Regions from separate parts of the Paenibacillus sp. J14 genome, predicted to be linked through region 2. Evidence: riboswitches for the same ligand, from Rfam matches in the RefSeq annotation. Region 2 holds a riboswitch; each other region holds the start of a gene.
What was found. Region 2 has a riboswitch for cobalamin ahead of M891_RS0105400 (anaerobic ribonucleoside triphosphate reductase). Riboswitches for the same ligand answer to the same signal wherever they lie in the genome.

Region 1 (10,542 bases), on a different contig from region 2:
GGCAAGAATAGGATGTTCAGAACAAGCAGGGAAACCGCAAGCCCGCCAATCAGGCTGGACGTTAAAGCGGTCATTACAAAGGGGAGAAAATGCGCATAACTGTTCAAATATAAAGTCCCTGTAATTGCGGTGAACAACAGAATCATGAGGATGAGGAACACAAGCTGGCTGATCAATTTGCCTAGTATTACGCCATTTTTGCTGCCAGAAACGAATTTAAACATTTTTAAAAAGCCCGTTTCTCGTAACGAAATTAGACTTGTAGTCACTTCTACAGACATCACTAAAGTGATATAGGAGATAAACAAGCTAGACTGATGAATAAAAGTGTCTTCTTCCGGTTGCTGCATTAGCCATGGTGCATGATATACAAAAAAGAGAAAGAGCGGAAACACCAGATACCATAGGAAACCGATTTTGTGGTTCATCGTCATGATCGCAAACAACCGAACATACTCGTACACGATTCTCATTATTATAACTCCTTGATCAGTGACTATAGGGATATTTTTCTAATATTGTTAGAATTTCAATTATTCTCATTTTATTTATTCCCTGCTTCATTGGTCAAGAAGAAAAAAGCCTGAACCATCATGAAACGGCTCAGGCTTCTGAATTAATGAATCAGTTCAATTAGAATTTAGCAGCCAGTTCGGCAGCGCGTTTTACGCCATCATGAATGATTTCTTCGGCGCGGTCTTGGAATTGGTTGTGTCCTTCAACCACAACGACTTCCGGATCGTTAATGCCCCAGAAGGCCAGGGTGTTCTTCACATAGTTCAGGGACATTTCCAGCGCAGTCGCAGGACCTTCGGAATAAACACCGCCACGCGCTTGCAGCAACGCTACTTTCTTATCGCCAACCAAGCCCACCGGACCTTGTTCGGTGTACTTGAACGTTTTACCCGCTTGGTTCAAGTAGAACAGGTACGTCAACAGCTGTGCTGGAATCGTGAAGTTCCATAGCGGGAATGCAAATACGACCTTATCCGCATTCAGAAATTGCTCCAAATAGCCGTTAGCCAAGTCAGCAGCTTTTTGCTCTTCTGGCGTTGTTGGAATCCCGTTATTGACTTTGAACAGCCCGTTCAGCATATCCAAATCATAGTAAGGCAGGTCCAACTCAAACAGGTTCAATTCGATGATTTCATCATGAGGATGAGTTTCTTTGTACGTTTGCAAGAAGCTTTCGTACAACTTTACGGTAGCAGATTGCTCTGCTGGGCGATTATTAGCCTTAACAAATAAAACTTGAGACATTTGTGTTTCCCTCCGACTCTTCTTTTCTACTTTATTTTCCTTAGTTACTATATATTATCTTGCAACTAGTTTAACAATAGTTATAATAATCACTAACTACCACTTTGTCAATTACAGATTCAAAAAATTCAAACTTTATCCACTTCCGTTTCCGCCTGTATTCCTCTTCTAAATTTGCTGCGAACCTGCTCTGCTGCCGCCGTCATTTGTTTCAAAGCTGCGACTGTCTCCTGTTGTCCCCTCGTTTTCAAACCGCAATCAGGGTTGACCCAGAACAATTCCGGATCTAACACTTGAATCGCTCGCTCGATCAATCGTATCATCTCCTCCGCGGACGGGACGCGCGGACTGTGAATGTCGTAAACCCCTAACCCGATTCCAAGTGGATACGTATGCTTCTCAAAACTGTGGATCAGCTCGCCGTGGCTCCGTGAAGTTTCGATCGAGATAACATCCGCATCCAGCGCACGGATCTCTTCCAAGATATCGTCAAATTCGCAGTAGCACATATGCGTATGAATTTGCGTCGTATCCCGTACCGATGAAGTCGTCATCCGGAACGCCTTCACTGCCCAGTTCAAATAGTTCGACCAGTCCTTCTGCTTCAGCGGCAGTCCTTCGCGCAGCGCAGGCTCGTCCACCTGGATCATTTCAATTCCCGCTTCCTCCAACACTTCGACTTCCTTTCGCAAGGCCAATGCAATTTGATAAGCCACCTGCTCCCGGGACAGGTCACTGCGAACAAAGGACCAGTTCAAGATCGTGATCGGACCTGTTAACATGCCTTTCACCGGTTTGTTCGTCAGGCTTTGGGCGTAGGCCGTTTCCTTCACGGTCATTGGCCCAGCAAATTCGACGTCTCCATAAATGATCGGAGGCTTCACGCAGCGCGTTCCATAGGACTGGACCCAGCCTCCTTGCGTAAACGCAAATCCTGGGAGCTTCTCGCCAAAAAACTCCACCATATCGGTCCGCTCAAACTCACCGTGCACCAATACGTCGAGCCCGATCTCCTCTTGAAACTCCACCCATCTGCGGATCTCCGCTTGGATGAACGCTTCGTACTTCTCCGCGCTCCACTCACCTTTACGCCACTTCTGCCTTGCAGCCCGCACCTCGGCGGTTTGCGGGAAACTGCCAATCGTTGTAGTCGGCAGGAACGGCAGCTGCCACTTCGCCTGCTGCTTCCGCCGCCGTTCGGCGAAATCGCTGGCGCGCTCAGCCGGAGCAGCTGCGGCCTGCGCTGCTTCTTCCCGTACGAATGGAAGGTTGCGGGCTGGATCTGCAGCAAGCGCAGCCAAAGCCCGTCGATTCTCGGTGAACTGCACCGGCTCCGCTCCTTCTCCGTGGGCCGCCTTGCATAAGCTCACCAACTCCTCCAGCTTCTGCTCGGCAAAGGCCAGCGCATCGTGCAATACCGGATGCAGCCGCTCCTCCCTTGTTACAGATACCGGGACATGTAGCAAGCTGCAAGAAGGCTGCACGATGACCTCCGACGCTCCGGCCTGAAGCGAAATCACCTTCAGCAGGTTTAGTGCCTCATCTAAATCCGTACGCCAAATATTCCGCCCGTCAATCAGTCCCGCACCTAGCGTCTTGTCAGCAGGGAAGCCGGAACGCCGGAGTGATTCGAGGTTACCTTCCCGGCCATGAACGAAATCCAATCCCAAACCGTGCACCGGCAGTTCAATCAGTTCATCATACCGTTCGACCGCATCAAAATAGGTTTGGAGCATCAGTCGCAATCCCGGAACCTCCTGCGTAATCGTCTTGTAGATCAAGCGAAGCTGTAGTACGTCCTCCTCACTTAAAGAGACAACAACAGCCGGTTCATCGATTTGCACCCAATCTGCACCCGCTGCCTCCAGTTCGCGCAACACCTGTACGTACAGAGGCAGCAGCTTTTGGGTCCAAGTTTCAGCCTCCCCCGCGGTTTCCCCTTTGGATAACTTCAGCAACGTAAACAGTCCGAGCAGAACAGGCCTTCCGTTGATCCCGAGCTCCTGTTTCGCCTCCAGATAGGCTTGCAGCGGCCGATTGACAGTCAACTTGGGATCACGGTTCCCCAGCTCAGGTACGATATAATGGTAATTCGTATTAAACCATTTGGTCATCTCGCTGGCGGTTGCTTCGTCATTGCCTCTTGCGATCGCGTAATACAGATCAAGCGAGATTTGTTCCCCGTTCCAAGTGAAGCGCTCCGGTACAAGCCCAAACATCGTCGCCGTATCCAGAACGTGATCATAATACGTAAAATCACCAACCGGTATGATATCAAGCCCCCGATCCCGCTGCACACGCAGGTTGTTCAAGCGAATCTCTTTTAATCGAGCATGAAGCTCCGGCTCCGTGATTTTCCCTGACCAATATGCCTCGATTTGCTTCTTCCAATCCCGTTGTCCACCGATTCTGGGATACCCCAGATTACCACTCAAAAAGTTCCCCATGTTCATTTCCTCCCATTGGTTTGATCAATCATACTAAGTCCGTAAAAAACACAAAAAAGGTCCTCGATAGCATGGCTAAAGAGGACCTTCGATCCGTTGTTCGATGGCTTGCAACTTTAACACCTCCCTATCTCCCGTAGGTACTGCAGTGCTGTTGAAATAGGCAGGTCTCCTGGCTCCGGGATCTTCGCCGGATGCAGCCTTCCCAGTGATTGTCACCAGTGGCATCTCATACATCCGACTCCTCCGTTACAGTGGCGGGACCGCGCCGGTATTGCACCGGACTTCCCTTTTAAGCTTCAGCCATGCTCGGCCGAAACACCTATTTCCGCTATATTCGGTTGGAATATACCTTACATCTTACTTCATCTGTCTTGTGAATACAATACCAAACAGATCGGAATTTACTTATTTGTGTAGCAGGATGGAGCACAAACGACAACATTTTCGACAACATTCATGTGATACATATCACAATCCACCCTCTAGACCCGTCGTACGATGAAAGTATATCAAGGAGCCATTTCCTTCACCATTATAGAGAGAAAGAGGAATGACCGATGAAATCGCGGAACATCCCAAAGCTTCTGTTGATTAGCTTATGCTGTCTGATCATGATTGCCGCAGCATGGTTTGCGTTCCCGTCGGAGCCCCCTCAGGTCAGTGCCCCTCCCCTGCAAGCGGAAGAGCTGCATCTCCATCCACCGCCCGTGGAGCCGATCATTAGACGGGAAGGCCATACCGTCCGCATTGAAATGACTGCGCAGCAGGCGGATATCGAGATCTCCGAAGGTGTCACTTATCCGGCTTGGACGTTTAACGGAACCGCCCCTGGTCCGGTGTTGCGGGTAAAGCAAGGCGATCAGCTGGAGTTTACCTTAAAAAACTTAGATCCCGACATGCCGCACTCCATGGATTTCCATGCGGTCCATGCCGCTCCAAGCAAGAAGTTCATTGACGTGATGCCTAACGAGCACGGCACGTTTACTTATCCCGCCACCACGCCAGGCGTGTTCATGTATCATTGCGGAGTTAGTCCGGTGCTGCTGCATGTGGCTAATGGGATGTACGGGATGATCATCGTCGAACCGACAGACGGTTACCCAACGGACTCGGAAATCGATCGAGAATATACGATGGTCCAAAGTGAATGGTATGCGGCCAATGATCTGGATGCGTTTCAACAAGGCGATCCGGAGGTTGTGGTATTCAATGGCGATGACTTTACGTTAAAAGACCATCCGTTCCTCGCCAAAGTTGGCGACCAGGTCCGCTTGTACGTCATCAATGCAGGGCCAAATCACGTTTCTTCGTTCCATGTGGTCGGGACGACCTTTGATCGCGTTTATCTGGACGGGAATCCAAACAACCAGCTGTACGGAATGCAGACCGTATTGCTTCCAGCCGGCGGCGGCGCAGTCGTTGAATTTACCGTTACAGAGGAAGGGGATTATCCAATCCTTACCCATCAACTGAGGGACGCCAACCTCGGCGCTACGGCGATCTTGCGCGTAACTCAGGACGGAACGGATCATGGAGCACCGGTGATGAGCCATTAAGGACTACCCTATTCATGTAAATTCATAAACGAGGTGACGTTGGATGAATCGACAAGATACCAAAATCATAGAGCTCGACGTCCGAGAGCAACTACGCAACAAGCTGGAGCCGTTCCAGCTCATCATGGACACCGTTAAGAAGCTAGAGAAAGATGATCTCTTCGTGCTACACGCTCCGTTCAAACCGACTCCTCTGCTCAAGCTGTTGAAAATGAAAGGGCTCGTGGGCAAATCCGTGATGCAGGACAAAGAGCATTGGGTTACCACATTTGTTCATAAGAAAAACAAAGCATGGCTCGAAGAAGAAAACGAATCGATTGAAGCAACAGCAGATGCTGCTCCGATATCAACGGCGGTTTCCAGCGAAAATACCGCGAGTCCCAACATCATCACGCTGGACAACCGCGGTCTGGAACCACCGCAACCGATGGTCCGGACGCTGGCGGCACTGGATCGCTGTAAGTCAGGGGATGAGGTGCATATTCACAACGACCGAGTACCCGTATTTCTAATCGAAGAGTTAAACAGCTTGGGCTGCACCTATACGGTGGAAGAACAACCGGATGGAACCGCCAAAGTCCAGATCCGCAAACCTTAAGGAGGTGAACCTGATGCAAGCCATGTCCCGCCTGCCTTTTCTCTTTATCGTCACCGGAATCTTCGGATTCGTCCTGTTTCACGCCACCTCCCTGATGTCGCTCACGGGCTGGATCGGCGATGATATCCGCGGCCCGGCTGGCTGGTTCCAGGTCCACCTGTTTGTACTGGGCTGGGCAACCATGCTGGCAATGGGTGCCGTCTACCAGCTGATCAACGTTATTTTGCAGTCAAATATTTACAGTGAACGTCTCGGGTATGTGCATTTTGCGCTGTTTACCATTGGGCTGTTTGGTCTGCTGTTTGGTTTCATTCAAGGCGATACGTATTGGATTGGCGGCTTTGCGACAATTGCATTCTCAGGAGTTGTCTTGTTCGTCTGGAACCTGACCGCTACGTTGCTGCGGGCCAGAACGTGGAACGCAATCACCATGAGCACCGCCTGCGCGATATTTTACCTGCTGCTCACGGGGTTATCCGGGATGGCGATGGGGATCAATTTTGCGACCGGTCTATACAACGATTTGCACGAAAACCTATTTGGCACGCATATTTGGCTAGGAACATTAGGCTGGTTTGGACTGTTGATCACCGGGTTCAGTTATAAGCTGCTGCCGATGTTTTACTTGTCCCATGACTATCCAACTCGTCTGGAATTCGTCGTTTGGGGCGTATGGAACGCAGGAGTTCTGCTGGGCGCGGCTTCCTTTCTGTTTGGTTTACCGACAGGCTTCAAAATCGCTGCACTGCTCCTGATCGTCGTTGCCGTCCTTTGTTATAACGTTCATCTGCTGCAAATCCGTAATAAACGGCATAAGCGCAGCCCGGGGGCAGGCATTGAGTGGACGGTGACCGGGAGCCAAATCTTTGCCGCCTTTGCGGTCATGTTTGCGGTACGGGCGCTGCTGTCACCGGGGCAACTGCTGGAAACCCAAACCGTTCTTACCGCTGGCTTTGTTTACTTAAGCTGCTGGGTCTCGTTTACGGTGCTTGGCTACCTGTCCAAAATTGTACCGTTCCTATGGTGGACCTACAAATACGGCAAACAAGCCGGACGCCCGGGAACCCCGGTGCTGGCCGACCTGTTGAACGAACGGAAAGTGAATCTTGGGTTGACCTTGATGCTTTGCGCGAATTTGACCGTCCTTATTGGCATCGTGACCGGCTCCTCGATCGGGATTGCCGTTGGAGGCGCCGTATTATCTATCGTTTCGGTGGCTTACATCGCTATAATCGCGATGGTGTTTGCTCATTAACGACATTACAAATGGAGGGAGTCGCCATGAATAAAATTGAACAAATCCGTGAATGCCTGCGTGAGGTTTATGATCCCGAGCTTGGGGTAAATATCGTGGATCTTGGGCTGGTATACGATATTCGGGAAGAAGAGGATCAAGTTTACATTCAAATGACCTTAACGACACCTGGCTGTCCGATGCATGATACCATCGTGGGCGGCGTTCGATGGGTACTTCATGATCAACTTGGCATCCAAAACCCCGTCATCGACATCGTCTGGGAGCCGCGCTGGTCGCCGGAGCATATGTCGGAGACAGCCAAGGAACAGTTAGGGTATTTTTGAGGTAATTATCAAAACAAGCTGACGGCTTCATCTATGGGGGATGAGCCGTCAGCTTGTTATTTTACGATCAGGACGCCTTTCATTTGCTTATGGTTCTTCCCACAGGAGATGTTGCAGGAGTACTCAAAGGTTCCGGCTTGGTCAGCCGTAAACGTAATCGTTTTGCCGCCGCGAACTTCTTTGTTGTATCCCTTGATTTTCAGCGAATGCATCCCTTGGGTATTTTCGAGCGTAATTTGCACCGTATCGCCCTTTTTGACCTTAATTTCTGTCAAGTCATATCCTGAAGAACTGGCATAAACAGTAAACGACTTCACCGGTCCTGCCGTTTCCGCTGCCGGTTCAGAACCGCCGATATAGCGCCCGGGGGCGTCAGCACATCCCGTTAGCAATAGCATCCCGGCCGCAATCAACCGGGCAACAGCACCCAAACGTTGGTTCATCAGCCTTTCCCCCTCTTGAACTAAGAGCTATTCTCAGTTTAGAACGGGAAGGATTCATGCCTTGTGATTTCCATCACAACTTCAAGCTTTGTCCCTGATGCTGTTGAAATCAGCCCCGCGAGTCAATCCACCCTTGCTCCAGCGCATAACGCGTGAGTTGTACCCGATTTTCCAAATGCAGCTTTTGCAAGATGTTTTTGAGATGGTTTTTGACCGTCTGGTCGGAAATATGCAGTACCCCGGCAATCTCCCGATTGGTCATACCCTGCGCAACCCAGCCGAGGATCTCCCGTTCGCGGGCGGTTAACGGAGGTTGCTCGCTGTTTGATCGTTTGTTCACCGGAAACTCCTGCAAAATCCGCAATGCCAACTCACTGGATAATGGCGCTTCATCGCTGGCGATGGCCCTTAAATATTCCAACCAGGTTCCGGGCTCCAGATTTTTGAGCAGGTACCCCTGGGCGCCTTGCTTCAGCGCTTCAAACAGATGAGCAGCATCATCCGATACCGTAATGAGGACGATCTTCACATAAGGGTAGCGCAGCTTGATCTCGCGGGTGGTTTCCAAGCCATCCTTGCCCGGCATGCGAATATCCATCAAGATCAAATCCGGCATCCACCGCTCCGTCTGGGCGATGGCTTCGTCGCCATTTTCCGCGTAAGCCACGATTTCAAATGAATCATCCTCGGCCAATATCTCCCCGATCGCTTCCCGCGCATGCGGATGATCATCCACGACCAACACGCGAACCTTCATCTGTACCATCTCCTCCCCGAATTTGAATCATCGTTTCTCCCGACCGGGACGCAACTGTCAGTTCCCAGCCCATCTCGTTCGTCCGCTCCCGCATAATCTGCAGGCCGTAGCGGCCTGGTTTGACTGCAGCCTCTTCCGTGAAGCCGCGTCCGCGATCTGTAATCGTGACGGTGAAACTGTGCGCATCTCCAGATGCCGAGATCTCGATGGCTTGTACGCCCGCATGCTTGGCTGCGTTAATGACCGCTTCCCGCAGGCAGGATACCAGCACCATCTTCGCCTTCGCCGGCCAACCCGCTTCCTCCAATTGCCAGTCCAAATGCAACGTGAGTTGCTGTTCCACCGCAATCCGACGCACGATCGCCGACATGGAGGCTTCATCCCCTTCACCTTCCCGAGCGCCCGGAGGAATCCGCAGGTCGGAAATCGCCTCTCGTACATACCGGTTCACTTCATGAATTGATTTGCGCAGCCCGTTCCAATCATACGAACTGCCTGCCGCCTGTTGTTGCCGTTCGGCCCGGTCCACCTTGACGGAGAGCAGGAACAGAGATTGCGCGATTCCGTCGTGCAGCTCGCGAGCCAGCTGCTCCCGCTGCTCCAATCGGGCCTTCAGCGCCCGCTCCCGCTGTAATTCTTCCTGCATGCGTTCTAGGTTTGCGAACCAGCGATATTGCAAGGTAATACTCACCGCAAACAAAATAATCGGTGTCAGCACATTCCCAAGCTCCATCGACACAAAGGGCATGAGAAATTGGTGGCGTACCACCTCCCAGACCCCGACCACCAACGTTGGAATGATCAAGATCAACCATTTCGTAAATTTATAGGACATCGTCTAACTCCTTAAGTCGTTTTCGTTCGACTTAACTTTACCTAACCCGAGATCAGGCTGGCAAGCGTTAGACAAAAAAATTGAATCCTTTCGTGTGATAAAGCCGTAAAATAAAAAAGCAAGGCGGAACTGCCATTCCGCCCTGCTTTGTGGTACGTGCGTTACCTTACAGCATTTTTTTGATGTCATCCTTGATCGCTTCGGATTGCGGTCCGAACACGACTTGGACAGCGCCTTTGCCGAGTCTCATGACGCCCGATGCACCCAATTGCTTCAATGCGGCATCGTTAACTTGCTTATCGTCCTTGACGACGAGGCGAAGGCGGGTAATGCACGCATCCACGGACTCAATATTTTCCGGTCCGCCGATGTTCGCCAGAATTTTGGCTGAACGATTGTCGGTAGCTCCCGGAACAGCACCTTCGCTAGCTGCTTCTTTCGAATCCATTTCAAATTCATTTGGATCGTCAGAGCGTCCCGGCGTTTTGAGATTGAAGGCTTGAATAATTACCCGGAAGAGCACGTAGTAAATGACGAAGAATACGAGACCAACTGGAATAAGTACCCAAGCATTTGTGGACAGCTTCATGTTCACCAGATAATCGATTAACCCTGCCGAGAAGCCAAAGCCCAATTTGACATCAAGAGCATACATGACGTAGCCGGCAATACCAGTCAAAATTGCGTGAACGACATAAAGCAATGGTGCTACGAACATAAAGGAAAACTCAAGCGGTTCTGTGATCCCGGTTAAGAAAGCAGCAAGTGCCGAACCGATAAAGATCGAGGCGACCACTTTCCGTTTTTCTTTCTTCGCCGTATGAATAAATGCTAAAGCTGCACCCGGCAAAGCGAACATCATGATCGGGAAGAAGCCAGTCATAAACATACCCGCCGTTTTGTCTCCAGCGAAGAAACGGGACAAGTCACCGTGAACCACTTCACCAGCGGCATTCGTAAAGTCACCGATTTGGAACCAAGCAATCGTATTGATGACATGGTGCAAACCAATCGGAATCAAGAGACGGTTGGCGATACCAAATACCAGAGATCCGATTCCAC
Region 2 (10,542 bases):
CGTAACATCATGAAGCACAGGATGCTCCGGGTGATAGGCGAAGGAAACCTCCGTCAGCTCATATGCGAATCCGGTTTCTCCCATTTCTCTCTCCCCTTAAGGTGTACGTCATGTGAAGCCCCTCCGGCTTATGCCGTTTCCGCTAAAAAACCTTCAAACAAAGACAGCTTCGACAACGACGGAATCAAATATCTCACGGCAATCCCAACGGCGATCCCGGTCAGAACTCCCATGATGAGCAACATCGGTAAATAGTAGAAAATTTTCGTCGTACTAAAATACAGAGCAGCGGCGGTCAATTGCCCGATATTATGGGCAATCCCCCCAACGATGCTAATCCCGATAACGCTTAGCCGTCTGCGCCCAACCAGTAGCAGAAACCACATCGCCGCAAAGCTGAACAACGCCCCCATAATACTGAACAGAAAGCTGGAAAAGGTCCCGAAAATAAACGCCGTGAGCAGCGTCTTTAACAGCACCATCATGAAGGCGTCCCGGGCCCTGAGAAAATAAAGGCAAGTCAGCACCATAATATTCGCCAGCCCAAGCTTCGCCCCAGGCACGCTCATGTTCACGGGAATCAGAGACTCTACCAAGCTGAGAACGACCGCCACTGCCGCGAATATCGCGACGATCACCGTTCTTTTTAACATCAGGCTTGATGACTCATTAAAGGATTGCATCAACTTCGTCGCCCCCTTCTGTAGCTACCACTTCAACCATCAACTTATGTGGCAGGCAAACAATCGTCCCGCCGTTCCGGTCAATAAATCCGAAGGTCAGGCACACTTTATCCGGGCAGTCAGCGTCGATCATTTCAATCCCGTAGTCATGTACCTTCAAAATGTTGTAGCCATACTCCGTTTTAATGTCCACCGTCTGTTCTTCTCCGGTCAACTGCACCGTCTTATACAGCTTCCCATCCACTGTGATTCTCACAACCCGATTCTCATTATTGTGATTGTTTTCACTTGAATCGCCAAACCATCTCGGAACCAAGAAGGCCAAAGCAATCACGACGATGGCTCCGATCAACAGGATATCTCCGCGTTTCATGGCTAACTCCCTTATTTTTTGATTATATAAATCTTAGATGACCTCATTATACATGGTGCCTTCCCTCCTCTAGTGTGACAAATATCTCACGTTTTTCGGTTTTCCCCGGGTTTCACAAAATCATCACTTTAAAAAGCCCTCTAAATATATGTATTGCTTTTTTTTATTGATTCAAGTATAATAATAAATTAGTTGTTATAACCACGTTGCAGTTCCTCAGAAGATTATAACTCTCCTTATACCGTTCGGTATGAAATTCCTTATTTGAATGACCCAATCAAAGTAAGAATTTGGACGTTTTTCTGATTCACACTGGCGCGGTCATCGGAGCCGCAAGGACAAATGAGAGGTAGGGCATTTGTTGTTTTAGAAACAGGCAGTTTGTTGTAGTCGGAGCAGGGACAATAAGGCCGGTCTTCACGTGTATATGAAGGCTTGGATAACAATACGAAGCAGGCATTGGCGCGCATAGCCGGTGCCTGTTTTGCTTAGAATAAGGCTGTCTTTCCAAACAATCCAAAGGGGTGTATGAAATGCGCGAAGGTTTGATTCCTACCGTTCTTGGAGCTGTAGTATCCGCTTCGGCCGCAACACTGCTTGGAAGCAAGTATAAGCTTGCCGCTACCGGTGCGCTTGGTTTTGGTTTGGCCCATATTGTGTTGGGTACCATCGACTTGATTGAACACCGTTAGCCATCCGTTTGGGAGACGGGCGACCCGGAAGCTACAGCTTCCGGGTATTCAGCATGGAGCACACCGTCATTTCCTTGGCGGTGTTTTTCTATCAACGTACATATTCCCATCCTTTCCAGCAAACACTTCCATTGAGACGATTTAAAGAGAAAGAGGATTGGCAATGGAACTTGTGGACCGCATTCGCAGCCGTTTTGAGCAGGATGGCGATTTTTTTATCGAAGAGCATATATGGGCTGGACGACCAGTTCGCGTCATGGGATTCAAGTCATTGATCGATCTGCCGAGAACTTGGGCGAATCTGCAGATCTCCATCCGGGAGGCGGATTGGGACGGGAGCCAAGATCCAATTGCCTTCTTGTCGGTATTAGCCCATCTTGGCCAAGTCCTCTCGGAACCTAACGAAGATACCTTGTATTCCGCTTTGACGAGCGGCAACTTGATTGTCTGCTGTCCAGATCCCCAAGTGTACCTGCAGATCTTGCCAGTTCCCGTTACCTTGCACCGCGGGATCGAACAGCCGCTCAATGAGAACGTACTGCAAGGTGCGGCCAGCGCCTTCAGCGATGACCTCCTGACCAATGTAGGACTTATGAAGAAGGAATTAAACACGGAGAAGTTATGTACGAAGATGTACCTTACCGGAAAGAACACGCCTCGAAAAATAACCCTGATGTACTTGGAAGGTCAAGTGAAGCCGGATCTACTCCGAGAAGTGAAGGAGCGCCTTGAGGCGAACAAGCACCAAGATATCTATAATGTGCAACGTCTCTCCAAATCACTTGGCTTCCATCCGTGGAGCGCCTTGCCGAAATTCTACACAACCGAGATGCCGATTGAGGCTGCCTATGCGCTCCGGCAAGGCCGTCTTCTTCTTTTTATCGATCGGTTACCGCTTGCCTTGATTTTACCGGCTTTAGTCAGCGATATCTTCATGATGGAGAATGACCGGAATTACTCGGCTATGTTCATGTATATCATTCGGGGGCTACGCTTGGCTGGCATCCTCATCGACCTCATTATCCCTGCACTCTATGTTGCGCTCGTCTCCGTGAACCCGGAGGTACTGCGGATTGAACTGGCGCTTACGATTGCCGAGAGCCGATCCGGTGTACCGTACCCGGCATTCGTAGAGACCATGCTGCTGTTAATTGTGCTGGAGCTTATCATCGTTGCCAGTGTCCGACTGCCCAAGAGCATCGGCCCTACACTTACGGTCGTTGGAGGGATTATTTTAGGACAAGCCGTCGTTCAAGCCAGATTGGTCAGCAGCCTGCTGATCATTATCTTGGCGGCAACCAGTATTGCCAACTCGACCGTGGTAGGATTTCAGAACTCGTTGCCCCTGCGTCTGTACAAATATCTCACGTTAATCTTGGCTGCCCTATTTGGCATTCTTGGGATTATGTCCGGCTTGGTTATCCTCTGCGCTTATTTTGCCAGTGCGACCACCTACGGTATTCCTTACTTACACTTCTTTAAACAAAAGGATGATTCGAGTGGATAGAAGTATTCAAGTTATCATCGTCCATATCCTGATTCACCTCGGGATCGTTTTCTTTATCTTCCCTACGACCATCATAGACTGCACGAAGGAAGCCCACTGGATCTCGATCCTATTGGGCTTTCTTCTGCATTGGTTTTTGATCTACATCTATACCAAGGGATTAAGCCGCTTTGAAGGCCAGAACCTGATGGATATCTATCTCCAGTATGGGAAGCTCCTTACCGCGATCTTCCTGTTGCCCCTATTCGTTTACTTGTCTATGCTAGCCTCCGTGACGATTCGGGCGTATGCGGAAACGATCTCCCTCGTGTTTCTGTCCTACACCCCGTTATGGGCAACCATGCTGCTCATTGCGATCATTTCGGCCTTCATCTCTTCCTTGGACATCCATGCCCTTTTTCGTACCGGCGTCCTTATGGGGGTGATCTTTTTCCCTCTGATTCTCTTTGTATTATGCATGGCGTTTCAGAATGTCGATTGGCATTACGTCTTCCCCTTATGGAGCAACGATTTTTCGTTCCTTACCAACCCCAAGTACATGGAGTCTACATTTGCCTGTGGGTTTATGTATCTCGGATTCATCCAGCCCAGCATACGGTATAACCGTAAAAAAATCTTGTGGTGGAGCATTACCCTTATTCCGTTCTATTTGATTGCGGTGTACATTCCGGTGTTAACCTTTGGGGAGGATACGGCGGCCAAGTTCTATTTCCCCTTCATCACCGCAGTGGATACCATTGATATTACTTGGCTGATGTTTGACCGCATCACGATGTTCTTCTTGCTCTGCACCGTCACGTTCTTCATGTTGTTTGTATCCTTGACGGTTTGGGTCAATACTGAGATCTTGAAGCGTTGTCTGCCGAAAACCGTCCGGACGCCTTACATCGTCATCGCGCTCCACCTGCTGATCTTCATCTCCGGCATCAAAATTCGAGATTTACAGGAAGTTGATTTCCTTTTTGATGTGAATGCCTGGTTGCATACCTATAATTACCTCGTCATTCCGTTTTCGATCTATATTCTGGGATGGATTTCCCGACGGAAGGCTGCGACTGCCGTATGAAGACCCGTCTGCTTCTACTAAAAATGGTACTGGCCATCTGCTGCCTCTTCATTCTAGGCGGATGTTGGGATAATCGAGACATCAACCACCGTTCCTTGCCTATCGTCATGGGGATCTCCCGGGTAGATTCCATGTACAAAGTATTTCTTATGATTCCCGAATCGGGCCAAGATGGGACTAAATCTATGCTCGTGACACGAACGGGGCAGACGATTACCGAGATCGTTGATGAGATTAGCTCAAATATGGAATCCCGCGTGGATTTGCTGCATTTAAAAGTCATTGTCTTTGAACGAAAATATGCCGAGGAAGGGTTAGCCGACAGCGTCTCCAGCTTCATCCGTTCCCGTGAAATTTCAGCCAAAGCATTGGTTGCCATTTGCGATGAGGATATAGGCAAATTCTTCGATCATTTACATAAAGAGACAGAAACCGATCAAACCGTGTTGTACAACTTCTTCGAGAAAAATGCCGGTCTAAGCCCAACCGTCGCGGTCTCGCGAATCTGGGAAATCTTTCGCAGCATCCATTCTTACACCCGGGACATCGGGATTCCGCTCATTCGATCAGGAACAAGCACCATCATCGAGAACGCCGGCACTGCCATCATCCAGCACGGCCGGATGGTCGGGCAAATTCCGGCGGATGAAACCCTGCTGTTCAATGCGTTTAATGAGCGAAGCGCACATGGCCGAATTGAGGTCATGAACCACGCCAGCGTGATTATCCTAGGCAACTCCATGAAGCATCACGTTACACTGAAAAACGGAGCACCGTACATTCGCAGCCAGATCCATCTGAAGGTGTCGATCCTGGAAACCCGCGGGCATCCTTCTATCGATACAATCAAGGATGAGCTCGAGTCCCAGTTGACTGAACGTTTCAGAAAAATGATAAAGTCCATGCAACAGCATGAAGCGGACATCTTGGGCGTAGGCCAATATTTCCGGAACAAAATCCCGAGGGAACAGCTCGCCCATTGGCGGTCGGAATATTTTCCCCGTCTGAGAGTGGACTTGGTGGTGAAAACAACAATTCAAAACGAAGGGAACCTAAAAACCGATAACATCAATACTCGCCAATAAAGCTCACAATCAAGAAAATCCCCCCCGGTCGCACCGTGAGGGGATTTTTCATGAAAGAAGAGCATTATCCGCCGATAGCCATCGCCGTGAAGACGACCGGCCCTACAACTCTGGCGGAGCTGTTATTATCCTGATTTTCTACGATCAATTGATAGTTTTGGACTCCAAGCGGGGCATGCTCAACCATGTGCACATTGATAAGGCCCCAATCGTTGAAGGCGTCCTCGATTTCTACCAGTCCATAGAAGATTTCGGTGCCTGCTCTCCAGATACGCACCAGGATGTTCGGCGTATCCAGCTGCGCTTCAACGCCAATTGTTGCCTTCAACTCAACACGGTTAGTCAAGGACGCTGGATCTGCGGGATCCAGGAATACCGAAACCCCTGCAATCTGTACGCCCCCTGCAACCGGAATCGGAATGTTAACACCATTGGTAATCGGAGTCACAACCGTCGAGTTGTAATCCAAAAGTGTTTTTGCCATACCATCTCTCCCCTTTGCTAAGGTATGTTCTATTCTATGTTAGAGAGAAAGAAGATTCTTAGATGAATGCATTAGTAGAATTGACTCAATTTTATACAAGCACAGGAGCAAGAAATGGGCATATGATGGAAAAAAAACTTGGAGGTTATGTCAGACATGAGTTATGTTCCCGGACCGTACCCCGGCTTGTCGTACGCCGCTCCGTATGATCCTTACATCTATCCTCAGCCTTATTTCGCTTACGGATATTCCAATCCGCCGGCCTATCAACCTGCCCGCTATCCTGACTATATCGAGCCCAGCCCGATCTATCCTGAATACGATTCGTCTCCTTTGCAAGAGGGATCTTGGGATCGGCAGCCCCTTCAAGATTACGGGCAACAGCCGTTTGTCATCAATATCAGCGATGCCGCCGAGCATAACCGGAACTTCCGGACCGCTCTCTGGACGGGCAAATATTTTCAGGTCACTTTGATGAGCATTCCGGTCGGTGAAGATATCGGCTTGGAGGTTCACCCGGATACGGATCAGTTTGTACGCGTGGAAGAAGGTCGAGGCGTTGCGCAAATGGGCGATCGTGCGGATCACCTCACCTTCGTACGAAACATCCGTGAAGACGACGCGGTCTTCATCCCCGCGGGCACGTGGCACAACATCATCAACACCGGCAATGAGCCGCTGAAGGTGTATGTCATTTATGCCCCGCCGCACCATAAATTTGGCACGGTGCATCGGACGAAACGAGAAGCGATGATGGAGCACGAGTAATCTCGATGAGGGACAGGGAGGTTGATGGAAACCTCCCTGTTTGCTGTCACAAATGGATTCCTTCACTTGTCTTATAGATGTACACAAAATAAAGACAAAATGGAGGAACCAACAATGAGCAAATTACTGGTCATTAACGCACACCCGGAGGCAAATTCGACTGCATCTTTTAGTCTGAACGTATTGGACTTTTTTCTAAAAAAATATAGAGAGCATCAATCCGGCGAGGAGATCATCGAACAAATCAACTTATACGAGGACGTTGTCCCCATGGTGGACAAGACGGTACTTAGCGCATGGAGAAAACAAAGAAACGGTAAAGAACTAACGAGCGAAGAGCACGAGGTCACCCGAAAGATGGACAAGGTCCTTCAACAATTCAAAAGCGCGCGGAAGTATATCATCGCCTACCCTTTGCATAACTTTAACGTGCCGTCCAAATTAAAGGACTATATGGATAACATTATGATCGCCAAAGAAACCTTCAAGTACACCGAAAATGGATCCGTAGGTCTTCTTAAGGACGGACGCAGCATGGTGGTCATCCAGGGCAGCGGAGCGATTTATACCAACAACGATTGGTATACCGAAGTTGAATTCTCTTATAAGTACCTGAAATCGATGTTTCAATTTCTGGGGATCGAGGATTTTGAAATCCTCCGGGTCCAAGGAACCGACATTTTAGATAAAGATGAAGTTTTGCAGAAGGCCTATACCGAAGCGGAGAAATCGGCGGTTCAGTTGGCTATGAAATGATAAAAAAAGCGCCCCCCGAAAACCTCGGAGGGCGCGTTACGCTTGCATATCAGATGCTGGTGAAGGGACTCGAACCCCCGACCCACGCATTACGAATGCGTTGCTCTACCAGCTGAGCTACACCAGCAGGTTCGTTTTTAGCGAACAAAATTTATTATACCGAGTTTTAAAAATAATGCAAGCACCAATTTCAAGAAATTATAATTTCTCGCGCACCGAGCGCAGCTTCTGCTCCGAGGAGCTGGCTTTGTCGCGGCGATCATCGATCTTGATCGAGGTCGATACCCGGCCGGCACCGGACTGGAACGGTGCTTCATGGATCGCGCGAATCGCAGCAAACACGTCGTCTAACGATCCTTCAATAATCGTACTCATGGAGGTCAGGGTAAAGGTGATGCCCTGCTGCTTCTCCAACACCCGATGCAACTCGGCTACATAAGCGCTGAGGCTGGTGCTCCCCGTCCCGATCGGAATGACGGTCACTTCGGCGATAGCCATACTCAGTCCCCTTCTTTCCTTGGTCATTGGATTAGTTTGAATCCTTTAGATCCCTAAGCTATTTTTCGTCCGATAACTCTATTCTAACCACCCCCGCTCCTGAAGATCAACCGAACCCGTCGGCTAAATTTCCAGGCCATCCCCAAAACTCACATCCCCTGTAAAACGTCGTCTAGTCCTACAGTCCCAATTATAAATGTTCACAATTTTCATCCGTCCCCCTCTCTCCGCATCATTGTGCGGACCGGAGGTTTTCACATCGTTTTCAGTCAGTTTTCAATGGGAAAATCCCATTTACAAACACAACATCTTGGGCTATCCTTAGATCAACGCAACAAAATATAGTGTGAACGGGTGATCCGGCGGACAAGCCGCCGGAGCTTAAAAGGGAAGTGCGGTGCAAGTCCGCTGCGGTCCCGCCACTGTAATCGGTAGCTGGGTACTAAAGACAGGCGTTCCGCCTATATCGTCTGGAAGACCCAGCCGTTGACTGACGAAATGCCACTACAGCTTAATGTTTGATGAGCTGCGGGAAGGCGTCAGCAACGTTCCGAAAGCCAGGAGACCTGCCCGTTTGAAAGACACCGACGGAAAACCTGCGAGGATCAGGGATGGTGTCCGCTTGCCGCCGAAATGTTGGGCCTTGATTTGGTCTGTCCATCTTTTTTGCAGTGCATTCGGGCATGTCTACCTCGTTGGTTGGACATGCTCTTTTATTTTTGAACTAAAGCTCGGTTTACAGGGAGGAGAAGTGTGTTATGGCATGGGTAAGCCAGACGTATACCGGCCGGGACACCTTGCTGGATGAAGTGATTCGAATGGGCGAGGAAATCGTCCAGAGCCGCAATCTTGAGGTGCTGCGTGAGAACGCCAATTTAAACGGAGAGAGCTTCTCCGGCAAGATGAGCAAATTCGGCAGCGAGTATTCCAAATGGTATGCAAGTCATTTCGTACTGCCAACTCGCTTGGTCCAGGCGATTCAGGATAATATCGTGTATGTTCACGACTTGGATCAGTATGCTCTTGGCACAACGAACTGTATCTTTATCCCGTTTGACAAGCTGCTGCGCAGAGGCTTCAACACCGGCAACGGCAGCGTACGCCCGCCAACTTCGATCATGACGGCGATGGCGCTGGTAGCGATCATTTTCCAATCCCAGCAAAACTCCCAATACGGCGGCGTGTCCGCCAATAAGCTGGACTTTGATCTCGCTCCGTACGTAGCCAAATCGTTCGCCAAATACTTCCGCAAAGGGCTGGATTATTTCGAGGAGGGCAACGCGAACGCTGATTTTGGTGATATCACCATGAGCCGCAGCGATCTGAAGATGCAATATCCTAAGGCATTTAGCTATGCGCTCAAGGAAACCAAAAGTGAGACGTTCCAGGCAGCCGAAAGCCTGATCCATAATCTGAACACGATGTCGAGCCGGGCCGGCGGGCAAATCCCGTTCACCAGCATCAATTACGGCACATGCACCTCACCGGAAGGACAGTTGGTCATCGACTCCCTGCTTACGGCCACGATACGCGGGCTCGGTCATGGGGAAACGCCGATATTCCCGATTCAGATTTTTAAATGTAAGCAAGGCGTCAACCAAAATCCGGGGGAACCTAACTATTCCCTGTTCCTGAAAGCGGCGGAATGCTCGGCCAAACGGCTTTATCCCAACTTCGCCAACCTGGATGCTCCGCTGAATCTGATGTACTACGATCCAACGGATCCGGATACGGAATTTGCGACAATGGGCTGCCGCACCCGGGTGCTGGCGGATCGGTTCGGACGCAATCACCTGTCTGGCAAAGGCAATCTTTCCTTTAATACGCTGAACCTGGTCAAGCTCGGCTTGAAGCATGGCATTGCGTTGGGACACCGCCAAGAACCCGACGAGCACGGCTTCTACCGCGATCTGACTCACTATATGAATATCGCCCTTGAGGGATTGCTGCATCGCTTCTCGATTCAAGCTTCCCAGAAAGCCAAAGCTTCCGATTTCATGATGCGGGAAGGCGTCTGGGAAGGCGGTGAACATCTGGCACCGGACGATCAGGTCGGCGAATTGCTGAAGCACGGCAGCTTGTCCATCGGGTTCATCGGGTTGGCCGAATGCATGAAGGCGATGTACGGGAAGCACCACGGTGAGGATGAAACCGTGTATCAGAAAGCTTACGACCTGATCGCATACATGCGCGACTATTGCGACGGCCAAAGTGAAATTCACAATCTGAATATCACGCTGTTTGCGACCCCGGCGGAAGGGCTGTCCGGCAAGTTCACCAAACGCGATCGCGCGGTCTACGGCCCGCTGCCCGGGATTTTGGACCGCGAGTATTACACCAATTCGTTCCATATCCCGGTCTATTACAATATCAGTGCGGCACGAAAAATCGAACTGGAAGCCAAATTCCACGGGCTGTGCAACGCCGGAGCGATCTCTTATATCGAGCTCAACGGCAATGCCCGCAACAATCCGGAGGCATTCCTGAAGATCGTGCAATACGCTCTGCAGCAGCAGGTCAGCTATTTTAGCATTAATCATCCCATCGACCGCTGCTCGGCCTGCGGCTTTGAAGGGATCATTGGGGCAAGCTGCCCTTCCTGCGGCAGCCATGAGAACGAAGTGCATATT
Region 3 (10,542 bases), on a different contig from region 2:
GGCGTTCGACCTCGTCATGGTGATGACCGCAGGCGGACCGGCGCATGCCACCGACGTCATCTCCACGCATATGTACAACAGCTCGTTTCTGTCTTTGAAATACGGGTACGGCAGCGCGATCGCTACGTTCCTGGTTCTGTTGTGCCTCACATGCACGGCGATCATCAATTCCATCTTCAACAAGCTTGAGCGCAAATACAGCTAGCAAAGGAGGCGAGGTTCATGCGAAAAGTCAAAAAAGGAATCGTCTACGTGCTGTTTGCGATTCCGGTCGTTACCCAGCTGTACCCGCTGTTATGGTTGCTGCTGTATTCCTTGAAGACGAATGAGGAGATTATGGGCGGGAGCTTCTTCGCCTTGCCGAAAGAGCTGCAGTGGCACAACTATCAAGACGCCTACGAGTCGGGGAGCTATTTGAAATATTTATCCAACAGCGTGATCGTTACCGGGATCACCATGATCTGCGTCATTCTGCTCAGCTCGATGGTGGCGTATGCGATTTCGCGGTTCCGCTGGCGGTATGGGAACATGGTCATGACCATCTTTTTGATGGGGATGATGATTCCGATGCAGGCTACGCTGCTGCCGTTGATGGTGATTTTTAAAAATGTCGATATTCTAAATACGCATCTGTCGCTGATTTTGCCGTATATCGCTTTTTCCACCCCGATCTCCGTCTTTATCCTCAGCGGGTTTATGAAGAGCATCCCGGCGGAAATCGAGGAATCGGCGTTTATCGACGGAGCGAGCATTTATCGGATTTTCCGCAGCATTATTTTGCCGGTGTCCGTCCCGCCAATGATGACGGTTTGTATTTTAACCTTTATCACGATTTGGAACGAATACATCTTGGCCGCCACGTTCATTTCGTCGGAGAGACTGAAGACGCTGCCGTTTGGGGTATATACATTCGTCAGCCAATATTCTGTAAACTACGGAGCCATCGGCGCTTTCCTTGTGATGGGGGCGCTACCGGTCATTTTGATCTATTTCTTCCTGTCGAACCAAATTACGAAAGGAATGGTAGCCGGAGCAGTAAAAGGGTAAAGATTGCGCTTGCAAAATAAGGACGCCATCTTATAATGAAGGAGCAGCAGGACACGGGGTTGGGAGGGAGAAAACAGTTGCGAAACAGCTTTCATTCCATAAACCATCGGTTGTTTTTGCTGTTTCTTTTTTGTATGTCGGGCATTTTGCTGATCGTCAGCGTGCTCTACTACAGCCGGACGACGGAGCAGTATCACGAGAAAATCAGCGACCTGTCGCAGAAGAACGTCGCTCAGACCGTTGGGTTGTTTAGCCTGCTTTATGAAGGATACGACAGCTTGTCGAAGTCGATTACGAACAATTTTGAGATGATCCGCCTGCTGAACGAAAAAACCGACGAGCCGGCGGTAGCCTATATTAACGAACAATCGATTACGAACATTATTGGAGCGATCTTTTATTCCCGTGACGATTTGGTGGGCATTCACGTCATTACCAACCGAGGGAAGATATACAACTACGGCAACTCGATGAATGTGCTGGATCCTTCTTATCCCGAGGAGGATTGGTATCACCAGCTCCGCAATTCATCCGGGAAACTGGTATGGTTGGGCGTCTATTCCCATTCGCTGATCGATTTGGCCGAGGACAGCCCGGTGTTTGCCTTTGGCCGGCAAATTTACGATTTAAACGAGCATAAACCGATAGGCATTGTGCTTTACGAGGTGAACCCGGGGCCGGTGCTGGATGCTTTGGATAATCTCAAGCTGGGCGAGCATAGCGAGGTCTATCTCGTCAATCAGCAAGGCCAAGTTGTCTCCTCGTTGACCGAACCGGCACCGATGCTGGACGACCTCCCGAAGCTGGATGCAGCCCGCAACTTGGTTGTAGAGCAGGAGGGTTCGGGGATCACGGTGGCGTCCCGTCTGCCTTTTTCCGACTGGTCGGTGGTCAGCGTGACTCCCCGGCAGGATTTGAATGTAGAGTTATTGGAAACGAAGCGGTATTTGCTGATCGTCATTTCGATCCTGATCATCGTCTCCGCCGTCGTCGCCAGCATTGTGTCGCGGACAATTGCCAATCCGCTGAAGAAGCTGATCCGCGAGATGCGACAGGTGGAAATAGGGAATTTCCGCGGGATGGTGAACGTCTCCTCCTACCAGGAGATCAACATTCTCGTCGCGTCCTTTAACCGAATGGTCAGCCGCATCGAGGAGCTGATCGAACGGGTGAAAATTTCCTCGGTCAGCGAAAAAAACGCCGAGCTGCAAGCGCTGCAGTCGCAGGTGAATCCGCATTTTTTGTATAACACGCTGGATATGATCTACTGGATGCTGGATGAGAAGGAGAACGACCGGCTAGGCGAGCTCGTCTTGTCGCTGTCTTCGATGTTTCGCTACAGCAGTGAGTGGAAGGATGGAGCCAAGGTTACGCTGCGCGAAGAGCTGGAGCAGATTAACCATTATTTGACGATTATTTTGATCCGGCTGGAGGGCCGGCTTCGGGTGGAGAAGACCATCGATGAACGTTGGCTGGACATTCGGCTGCCCAAGATGACCGTTCAGCCGATTATCGAAAACGCAGTGAAGTATGGGTTAGAATCGCTTAAACGCCAAGGTGTGCTTAAGTTATATACCCAAGAGGTTGGAGATGTGCTGAAAATCGTGGTGGAGGACAACGGCAACGGGATGACGGCCGAACGGCTTGCCTGGTTGAAGCAGTCGATCAACGGCCCCGGTCCGAAGGAATCCGGTACGGGCAGCAGCGGCATTGGGCTGCAAAATTTGCACCGCCGTCTTCAACATATGTTCGGTGAACGTTACGGTTTGGAGATCGAGAGCATTCCTGATCAAGGAACCAGGGTAGCCGTCGTGCTGCCGCTTCCGATGGAGGGGGACGTTGCAACATGAATATTTTGATTGCGGATGACGAACGGGCGATTCGCGAAGGCATTAAGCGAACGATCAACCGGATTTATCCGGAGTATGGGGTTGAACTGGCTGAAGGGGCAGAGGAAGCCGCGAAGCTGATGGGCGAGAAGCGATTCGACATTGTGCTCACTGATATTTTGATGCCGGGTATGAACGGACTGGAATTTATGCGGATTTCGAAACGCCGATTTCCTCGGGTGAAGTGGGTGGTGATCTCTGCGCACAGCGAATTCGCCTATGCCCAGGAGGCGGTGCGGCTGGGGGCCCGCGATTACTTGCTGAAGCCGATTGGGAAAACGCGCCTGCAGGAAATTATCAGCACCCTGGCCGCAGAGGTTCGCGAGGAAAGCGAGCAGACGAAGGAAGAGGAGCTCTTAAAAGCCAATCTGAAATATTTGCGCGAGGGCGTATTTCAGCGATTAGCCTCGGGGTTAGATATCGGGAACCTGGATTTGACGCCGTTTATGGAGGACTATCAAAGCTTTTATTTGATGATGGTTCAGATGGATGCTGGGGACAAAAACGTGCGGCTGGAGCATTTTATCGTCGAAAATGTGTTGTCCGAACTGATTGAGCGCCACGGCCGAGGGTTTGTCGTGAGCTATGACCGCCAAAGCCTGCTGGGTCTGATCACGCCGCGGGAGCCGGAGCGGATCGAACGGTTTCAGGAGGAAGTGAAGGCGCATTTGCAGCACTATTTGAAGGTGCCTTTTCAAATTGTGCATTCCGGCTTAAACAACGATTTTCAATCTGTGCCGCAGGTGGTCATGCGGATGAAGCAGGCTTCCGACTCGCCGGTTGCTTTGCTGGATCCGCCGAAGGGTAGCGGGGAGAAAGCGATCGAAGTCGCCCTTCAATATATCAAGGAGCACTACAACGAGGAGCTTTCTTTGGAGAAGGTCGCTTCCATCGTCTTCCTGAACCCGGCGTATTTCAGCCAGTTGTTTAAGCAGAAGGTCGGACTTGGCTACAAGGAATATGTGACCTCGCTCCGTCTGGAGCAAGCCAAGCAGCTGTTGTTAAACCCGAAGCTGAAGGTCGGGGAGATTGCGGAGTACCTCGGCTATCAGGACATTCGTCATTTCGCGCAGATGTTCCGTAAGAAGTATCATGTCACGCCGAATGAATACCGGCAGCAGCAGAATATTAACATCTTGCTGGCCAGCAGCGGCAAGCGGAGTAAGTAGGGAAGAGCGTTCTGTTCTGGTGTACAATGGGAGAATGAACGAATAGACGAGAGAGGATGCCGCAAGATTGCACCCAAGATATAGGATGGTATGGGTTGTTCAAAGAGGAATGTGACGTGTTGTGTTACATTCCTCTTTTTTATTTACAAAATTCCGTCGATTATTTGCACCCAACTTCGGAATGCCTAAATTTTTCCTTTCTATACCTTTAGTCCTATTCTATAATGTTAGCAAAATTTACATATCAGGGGTGGGAGTATGAATCGGAACGAAAGGTTGGGAAGAATCGCTGCTTGGCTTAGTGTCGGCTTCACGGCGGTCCTGGCTGTTTGTGCGTTATGGGCAAAGACGCCATGGTATATCCCCTGCCTTGTGCTATTTACTTTGCTCAGCTTGGGGTCTTCGTTGTTCTTTGGAACCGGCCTGCGGGCAGCACTGGGAGGCGGGGCGCTGGCGGGCAAGCGTTCTCCTTCGGGGACAGGTGAATCCCAGCGGGAGGAAACTGATTGGACGGCAGTATTCAATGAGTCGCTAGTGGCGGCGGATCGACTGCAGGCGGCGGTTGGCGAAGTGAGCGAGAGCCTCGAGCAGCTGCAACGATTAGCCGATACTGCAGCGGCCGAGGATCTGAAGCTCAAGCAAAGCAGCGAACGTTCGCTGGAACAGGTGCAGGAGAGCCTGGCGGCAATGGAAGAGGTGGCGGCCTCGGCCTCCCAAATCCATGACGCAGCGGGGCATTTGCTTACCCGCAGCGAAAACACTCGAGCCGAGGCCATGCGTATGGCGGGAGCGCTCGAAACCGTAGACGGCACCATTCGTTCTTTGGCGCAATCCCAAGAGTCGATCGTGGGGCCGATGGAGGATCTGGAGGGGAACACCCGGAAGCTGGGCGCATTGTATCGGAGCTTGGAGGAGATCGCGGCAGAGGTCGCGTTGCTTGCGCTGAATGCGTCGATCGAGGCGGCTCGTTTGGGCGAGCAGGGGAAAGGTTTCGATGTCGTCGCCGTGCGCATGCGCCAGTTGGCGGATCAAAGCACCAGGGCGATCAACTCCTCCGCCCCGTTGTTCCAGCAAATCTCGGCGGATGTCGAGCGTGTGAAGTCCACGCTGATAGAGGGACGTGACTCGGCCCTGGAAGGAATTTCGCTGATGAAGCGAATGGGGGAGGACATCCGGTTCATTGCGAATGAAGTGGCAGAGGTGAACGGGCTGGTTGCCGAGGCGGGACAGCGAAGCCGGGAACAAGCCGAGCTGACGCGGAATATGGAGGCGATGCTAAGCGAGGTGCATGAGGCTCTCAATCGGAGCATCACCCATGTGGAGGGAGCGCTGGCTCGGATGGAATCGGAGCGAGAGCATATTTCCAAGCTGCAGACGGTGGTCGTGGGCTTGGATCGGGCCCAGGGCGAACTGATGGTATCATTGAACTCCGTCCATTCCGGGGCGGATCCGGCTGCCGGTGGCGAAGACGCGGTGGCCCTTGGTCAAGCCTATGCCCGGAAGCTGCTGGAGGCAGCCGAACAGCCAGGTTTCCGCATGCTGGAGCCGGCTAGTCACCGGGCTGCACTGGAGCAGCTGTTAGCCGCAGAGCCTGGTCTAGAAGCGGCCTGGTCGAACCGCAAGGACGGCTCTTTTATCGTATCCATTCCGGAAGCCGGCTTGCTTAACGCCAAAGGACGGGACTGGTTCCGCCAGGCGATTGCCGGAGAGACGGTTGTCTCCGAAGTGTATATCTCCGCGATCACCAAGCGGCGTTGCATGACGCTGGCCGTGCCGATTGTCCGGGAAGGTGAAGTCATTGGTGTCCTGGGAGCCGATTTGTCTTTAGAACGGGGCTAAACAAAGGAATAACGGATTAGTTATTGTCAGTCCTCCGCTTTTCCCCTATAATCCAATAGAGAAGAAAGCCTTAAGACAAGCGTACAATTTGTGCCCGTAGGTCCTGGAGCAACGGTGAAGCATGCCGTACCGCTTCGGGTTAAAAGGGAAGCCGGTGCAAATCCGGCACGGTCCCGCCACTGTAAACAGGGACGAGCTCATGATGCCACTGTCGCCCGCGAAGGGAGATGGGAAGGCGAGTTTTCGTCGAGACCTGGAAGTCAGGAGACCTGCCACGGGAATTCAAGACGGTCCTTCGAGGAAAGGATAACGTTCTGCCAAGAGCATCATGGCTTGGCGCTGCCATCGTGGAGTCTCTCCGCTTTGCGTGCGCACAGCATGACTTTGTAGACGTAACCCCATCCGCTAGGATTGGGGTTTTTTCTTTGTGCCGGTAGAGGGTTAGCCGGACTTCTTCGCCGCCGGCTGCACAACGTACCGCTGGAACACAAGGCGTTTCTTTATTTACTGAAAAATAAAGCAAGGGGAGATCTGGAGATGAAAAACTGGAGAAGACTAGGAAGCCTGTGGCTGCTGGCGTTGCTGCTGGTGCTTGCGGCCTGCGGTAACAATAACGCCGTCACCCCGGGGACAGGGAACACAGCGGACGCTGCACAACCGACGCAAAACGCTGGAACGAACGCGGCGGCGGACAATTCGGCGGCACAAGAGACGACTTACCCTTATACCGTCACTGATTCTACCGGTAAAGAGTTTACGTTTGAAGCCGCGCCGGAACGTATCGTCTCGCTGGCGCCTTCGGAGACGGAAACGCTGTTTGCACTGGGACTGGACGAGCAAGTCGCTGGCGTATCCGACCTGGATGATTATCCTGAAGCGGTGAAGGACAAACCGCGGATGGGCGGGTTCCAGGTGAATGTCGAGGCAATCGTGGCGGCGCAGCCGGACCTAATTCTTGCGGCGAGCCTGATCGATGAAGCAACGGTCAAAAACTTGACGGATATGGGATATAAAGTGTTCCAGTCCAATCCGAAGACGATCAACGAAGTAATGGAGCATATTCGGACGATCGGCGAAATTACCAACCATCAGGCTGAAGCTGCTGAAGTGGTCGGCAAGATGAAGGAAGAGGTCCAAACGGTAACTGATGCGGTAGCTTCGCTAAGTGAAGACCAGAAGAAGAAGGTCTACATCGAGTTTTCTCCGGGATGGACGGTTGGCAAAGGCGAATTCATGGATGAGATGATCACGTTAGCTGGCGGCATCAACGTTGCTTCCGATGTCAAGGGATGGTCCGAGATCAATGAGGAACAAATTATCCAAGCGAACCCGGACGTCATTTTATACGCGAAAAGCGTTGTTGACGAAAATAACAAGACGTTAGCGGACATCATCAAAGGCCGTTCAGGCTGGGACCAAATTACGGCCGTGAAGGAGAACCGCATTATCGCTCTGGACGATAACCTGCTGAGCCGTACGGGCCCTCGCGTCACGCAAGGGCTGATTGAAGTGGCCAAGGCGGTTCACCCGGATTTGATCCAGCCATGAAGCGCGGCAAATTCGCCGGATACGGAGTCATCGGGCTCTTGCTCCTGGTTGTGACGCTGCTGCTCTGCATCGGCATCGGCTCCGTTTATGTGCCTGCTGGAGAAATCGCGGCGATCTTGCTGCACAGGCTCCCGGGGTTAGACCGCCTGATCACGCCGGATTGGACGACGGCAGCCGAGCAAATCGTCGTCCAGGTCCGGTTGCCTCGCGTGCTGCTCGGGATGCTGGTCGGCGCTTCGCTCGCCGTAGCGGGCGCCGGCTTCCAAGGGGTGCTGCGCAACCCGCTGGCGGATCCGTTTACACTGGGCGTATCGTCAGGTTCGGCAATCGGTGCGGCGGTGCTGATCTTTTTCGGATGGCAGTTTTCCCTGTTTGGGATCTTTACGCTTCCGATGGTTGCGTTCCTGGCGGGGGCGGTTACGTTATGGATCGTGATTTGGCTGGCTAGAGAGAACGGACGGCTGCCGATTGAAAGTCTGGTTTTGTCCGGCGTCGTGATGCAATCGTTCCTAGGGGCTGTTGTCTCCTTTTTAACGGCAATGTCGAAGAAAACCATTAATGAAATTTACTATTGGACGATGGGCAGTTTAAGCTTGCGCGGATGGTCGTATACGGCCATCCTTTTGCCGTATTTGCTGCTGGGAGCCTTATTCCTTTGGAGCCGGGCTAAACATTTGAACCTGCTGACTTTAGGTGAACGTCAAGCCTCCCATTCCGGGATGGCCGTAGAACGAACCAAACTAGCTGTGTTGCTCGTTGCTACACTGATGACGGCGGCTGCGGTATCCGTGTCAGGGGTAATCGGATTCGTAGGCCTGGTCGTTCCGCATATGATCCGTCTGATCACCGGCCCGGATTATCGGCTGATCATTCCTTTGTCGGCGCTGGGCGGCGGGATATTTATGATGTGGAGCGACTTGGCGGCTCGCTCGCTGCTGGCTCCAACGGAGGTCCCGCTGGGCATCGTCACCGCCTTTGTGGGGGCGCCTTTCTTTGGGTATCTGTTGTATCGGAAGAAGAAACAGAGGGAGGAGGAGCTGCGTTGATCAAGGTGTCTGGGGTTGCCAAGGCGTTTGGCCGGCTGGAGGTGCTTCACGGTGTGGACTGGCAGGTTGGCTCCGGTGAGTTTTGGGGCTTGATTGGACCCAACGGCAGCGGCAAAACAACCTTGCTCAACTTGATCTCCGGCGTGGAGAAGCCGGATGCCGGCGAGATTGCGTTGAGCGGACGACCGCTTTCGTCGTATTCGCGCAAGGAGCTGTCGCGCAAGGTCGCCGTCCTTCAGCAGGACGGGCTTCCGGCTGTGGCTTTTACGGTGCGTGAAGTGGTGGAAATGGGGCGGTTCGCCCATCAGGATTGGCGCGGCAAGGAGATCGGCGGGGCGAAGGCAGGCGAACGCCTCATTGATGGAATTATGGAACGTCTCGACCTGAAGGAGCTGGAGCATCGTCCGCTGAGTGCGCTTAGCGGGGGGCAACGCCAGCGGGTAGCACTTGGGAAGGTGATGGCTCAGCAGCCCGAGCTGGTGCTGCTCGATGAACCAACAACCTATTTGGATTTGCGTTACCAGATGCAATTTATGGAGCTGGTGGCCGAATGGCAGCGCGATGCCGGACTTACCGTCGTTTCAGTGATGCATGATTTGAATTTGGCTGCCTTGTTTTGCAGCCATCTCTTAGTGATGAGCGGCGGGCAAATTGTGGCGCAAGGCGCGCCGGACGGCATTTTGTCACCGGAGCTGGTTGAAACCGTATTTGGAGTTCAGGCCCATCAAGTGGTTCATCCGGATTCGGACGTTCCGCAGCTATTGCTGCGCCGGGCAAGTTTAGGTTAAGGGTACGAGTCAGTAATACAGAAAAGGGGAATATGGTTATGGCATACAATTCAGTCGAACAGCTTGCGCAAGCAATTACTCCTTTGGACGAAGCAGCGATGAAAGCGGCGCAGGTCCATTTGGACCAGTTGACGAAGCCGCCGGGAAGTCTCGGGAAGTTGGAAGGATTGGCAGTGAAGCTGGCAGGGATCACGGGGAAAGTCCGTCCTGTGTTTGACAAACGGTCGGTGATCGTGATGGCAGCGGATCACGGGGTCTGTGAGGAAGGGGTCAGCGCGTTTCCGGCGGAAGTGACACCCCAGATGGTACATAACTTTTTGGCCGGAGGCGCTGCCGTAAATGTGCTGGCACGTCAAGCTTCAGCCGATGTCGTTTGCGTCGATATCGGGGTAAATGCAGAAATGTCGCACCCGGGGTTGCTGCAACGTAAGCTGCGTTACGGGACAGGAAATATGGCTAAGGGACCGGCGATGAGCCGGGAGGAAGCTGAAGCTGCCATTCGCGTTGGGGCTGAGGTGGTCGCTGATGCAGTGTCTCAAGGCGTTCGACTGTTTGTCACAGGGGAGATGGGCATCGGTAATACTACAGCTAGCGCCGCAATTATGAGCAGCCTGACGGGGATCGCACCGCAGCAGAGCGTTGGTCGTGGAACCGGGGTCAACGATGAACGGCTTCGGCACAAAATTTCCGTCGTGGAGCGGGCACTGGAGGTAAACCGTCCAGATGCCAACGATCCGCTGGACGTGCTGGCTAAGGTCGGCGGCCTGGAGATTGCCGGAATGACCGGCGTTATTCTGGGAGCTGCGGCTCATCGCTGTCCCGTCGTGATCGACGGCTTTATTTCTACTGTGTCCGCGCTGCTAGCGGTGCGCCTTGAGCCGAAAGCCGCCGACTATCTCATCGCATCCCACGTCTCCCACGAGCAGGGACATCGTGCGCTTCTGCAGGCGCTAGGCCTGAACCCAATGCTGGAGCTGGACATGCGGCTTGGGGAAGGCACAGGCGGCGTACTGGCGCTTCACCTCGTTGATGCAGCATGCCGGATCGTTGCCGAAATGGCGACGTTCGAAAGCGCGGGTGTCGCGTCCGGTGAAGAAAATGGCGGGGGGATCAAGTGATGAAGATCCTGGTGACCGGCGGAGCCCGCAGCGGCAAAAGCACGTTTGCTGAACGTTGGGTCATGAAACAGGCAACATCCGCGGATTACGTCGCAACG

Region 1: another riboswitch for cobalamin. It lies ahead of metE (5-methyltetrahydropteroyltriglutamate--homocysteine S-methyltransferase); the one in region 2 lies ahead of M891_RS0105400 (anaerobic ribonucleoside triphosphate reductase).
Region 3: another riboswitch for cobalamin. It lies ahead of M891_RS0108720 (ABC transporter substrate-binding protein); the one in region 2 lies ahead of M891_RS0105400 (anaerobic ribonucleoside triphosphate reductase).

The regions. Positions count from the first base shown of each region.
Region 1 is NZ_JADQ01000025.1:36,726-47,267, forward strand. Features, by position in the region: gene M891_RS0111540 (hypothetical protein) at 1-473, opposite strand, end outside; gene M891_RS0111545 (FMN-dependent NADH-azoreductase) at 634-1,260, opposite strand; gene metE (5-methyltetrahydropteroyltriglutamate--homocysteine S-methyltransferase) at 1,389-3,707, opposite strand; cobalamin riboswitch at 3,853-4,048, opposite strand; gene M891_RS0111560 (multicopper oxidase domain-containing protein) at 4,268-5,266, shown strand; gene M891_RS0111565 (DUF2249 domain-containing protein) at 5,310-5,864, shown strand; gene M891_RS0111570 (hypothetical protein) at 5,878-7,119, shown strand; gene M891_RS0111575 (metal-sulfur cluster assembly factor) at 7,146-7,445, shown strand; gene M891_RS0111580 (cupredoxin domain-containing protein) at 7,502-7,888, opposite strand; gene M891_RS0111585 (response regulator) at 7,998-8,645, opposite strand; gene M891_RS0111590 (sensor histidine kinase) at 8,617-9,480, opposite strand; gene nagE (N-acetylglucosamine-specific PTS transporter subunit IIBC) at 9,647-10,542, opposite strand, start outside.
Region 2 is NZ_JADQ01000010.1:92,440-102,981, forward strand. Features, by position in the region: gene M891_RS0105340 (ATP-binding cassette domain-containing protein) at 1-84, opposite strand, end outside; gene M891_RS0105345 (Gx transporter family protein) at 129-683, opposite strand; gene M891_RS0105350 (NusG domain II-containing protein) at 670-1,056, opposite strand; gene M891_RS0105355 (hypothetical protein) at 1,590-1,748, shown strand; gene M891_RS0105360 (spore germination protein) at 1,912-3,255, shown strand; gene M891_RS0105365 (GerAB/ArcD/ProY family transporter) at 3,248-4,321, shown strand; gene M891_RS0105370 (Ger(x)C family spore germination protein) at 4,318-5,406, shown strand; gene M891_RS23365 (hypothetical protein) at 5,471-5,890, opposite strand; gene M891_RS0105380 (cupin domain-containing protein) at 6,047-6,658, shown strand; gene M891_RS0105385 (FMN-dependent NADH-azoreductase) at 6,773-7,414, shown strand; tRNA gene M891_RS0105390 (tRNA-Thr) at 7,469-7,541, opposite strand; gene M891_RS0105395 (MTH1187 family thiamine-binding protein) at 7,613-7,912, opposite strand; cobalamin riboswitch at 8,248-8,500, shown strand; gene M891_RS0105400 (anaerobic ribonucleoside triphosphate reductase) at 8,671-10,542, shown strand, end outside.
Region 3 is NZ_JADQ01000017.1:59,204-69,745, reverse strand. Features, by position in the region: gene M891_RS0108750 (carbohydrate ABC transporter permease) at 1-205, shown strand, start outside; gene M891_RS0108745 (carbohydrate ABC transporter permease) at 223-1,047, shown strand; gene M891_RS0108740 (cache domain-containing sensor histidine kinase) at 1,125-2,897, shown strand; gene M891_RS0108735 (response regulator) at 2,894-4,105, shown strand; gene M891_RS0108730 (methyl-accepting chemotaxis protein) at 4,364-5,944, shown strand; cobalamin riboswitch at 6,025-6,235, shown strand; gene M891_RS0108720 (ABC transporter substrate-binding protein) at 6,482-7,492, shown strand; gene M891_RS0108715 (FecCD family ABC transporter permease) at 7,489-8,538, shown strand; gene M891_RS23590 (ABC transporter ATP-binding protein) at 8,535-9,326, shown strand; gene cobT (nicotinate-nucleotide--dimethylbenzimidazole phosphoribosyltransferase) at 9,365-10,444, shown strand; gene cobU (bifunctional adenosylcobinamide kinase/adenosylcobinamide-phosphate guanylyltransferase) at 10,444-10,542, shown strand, end outside.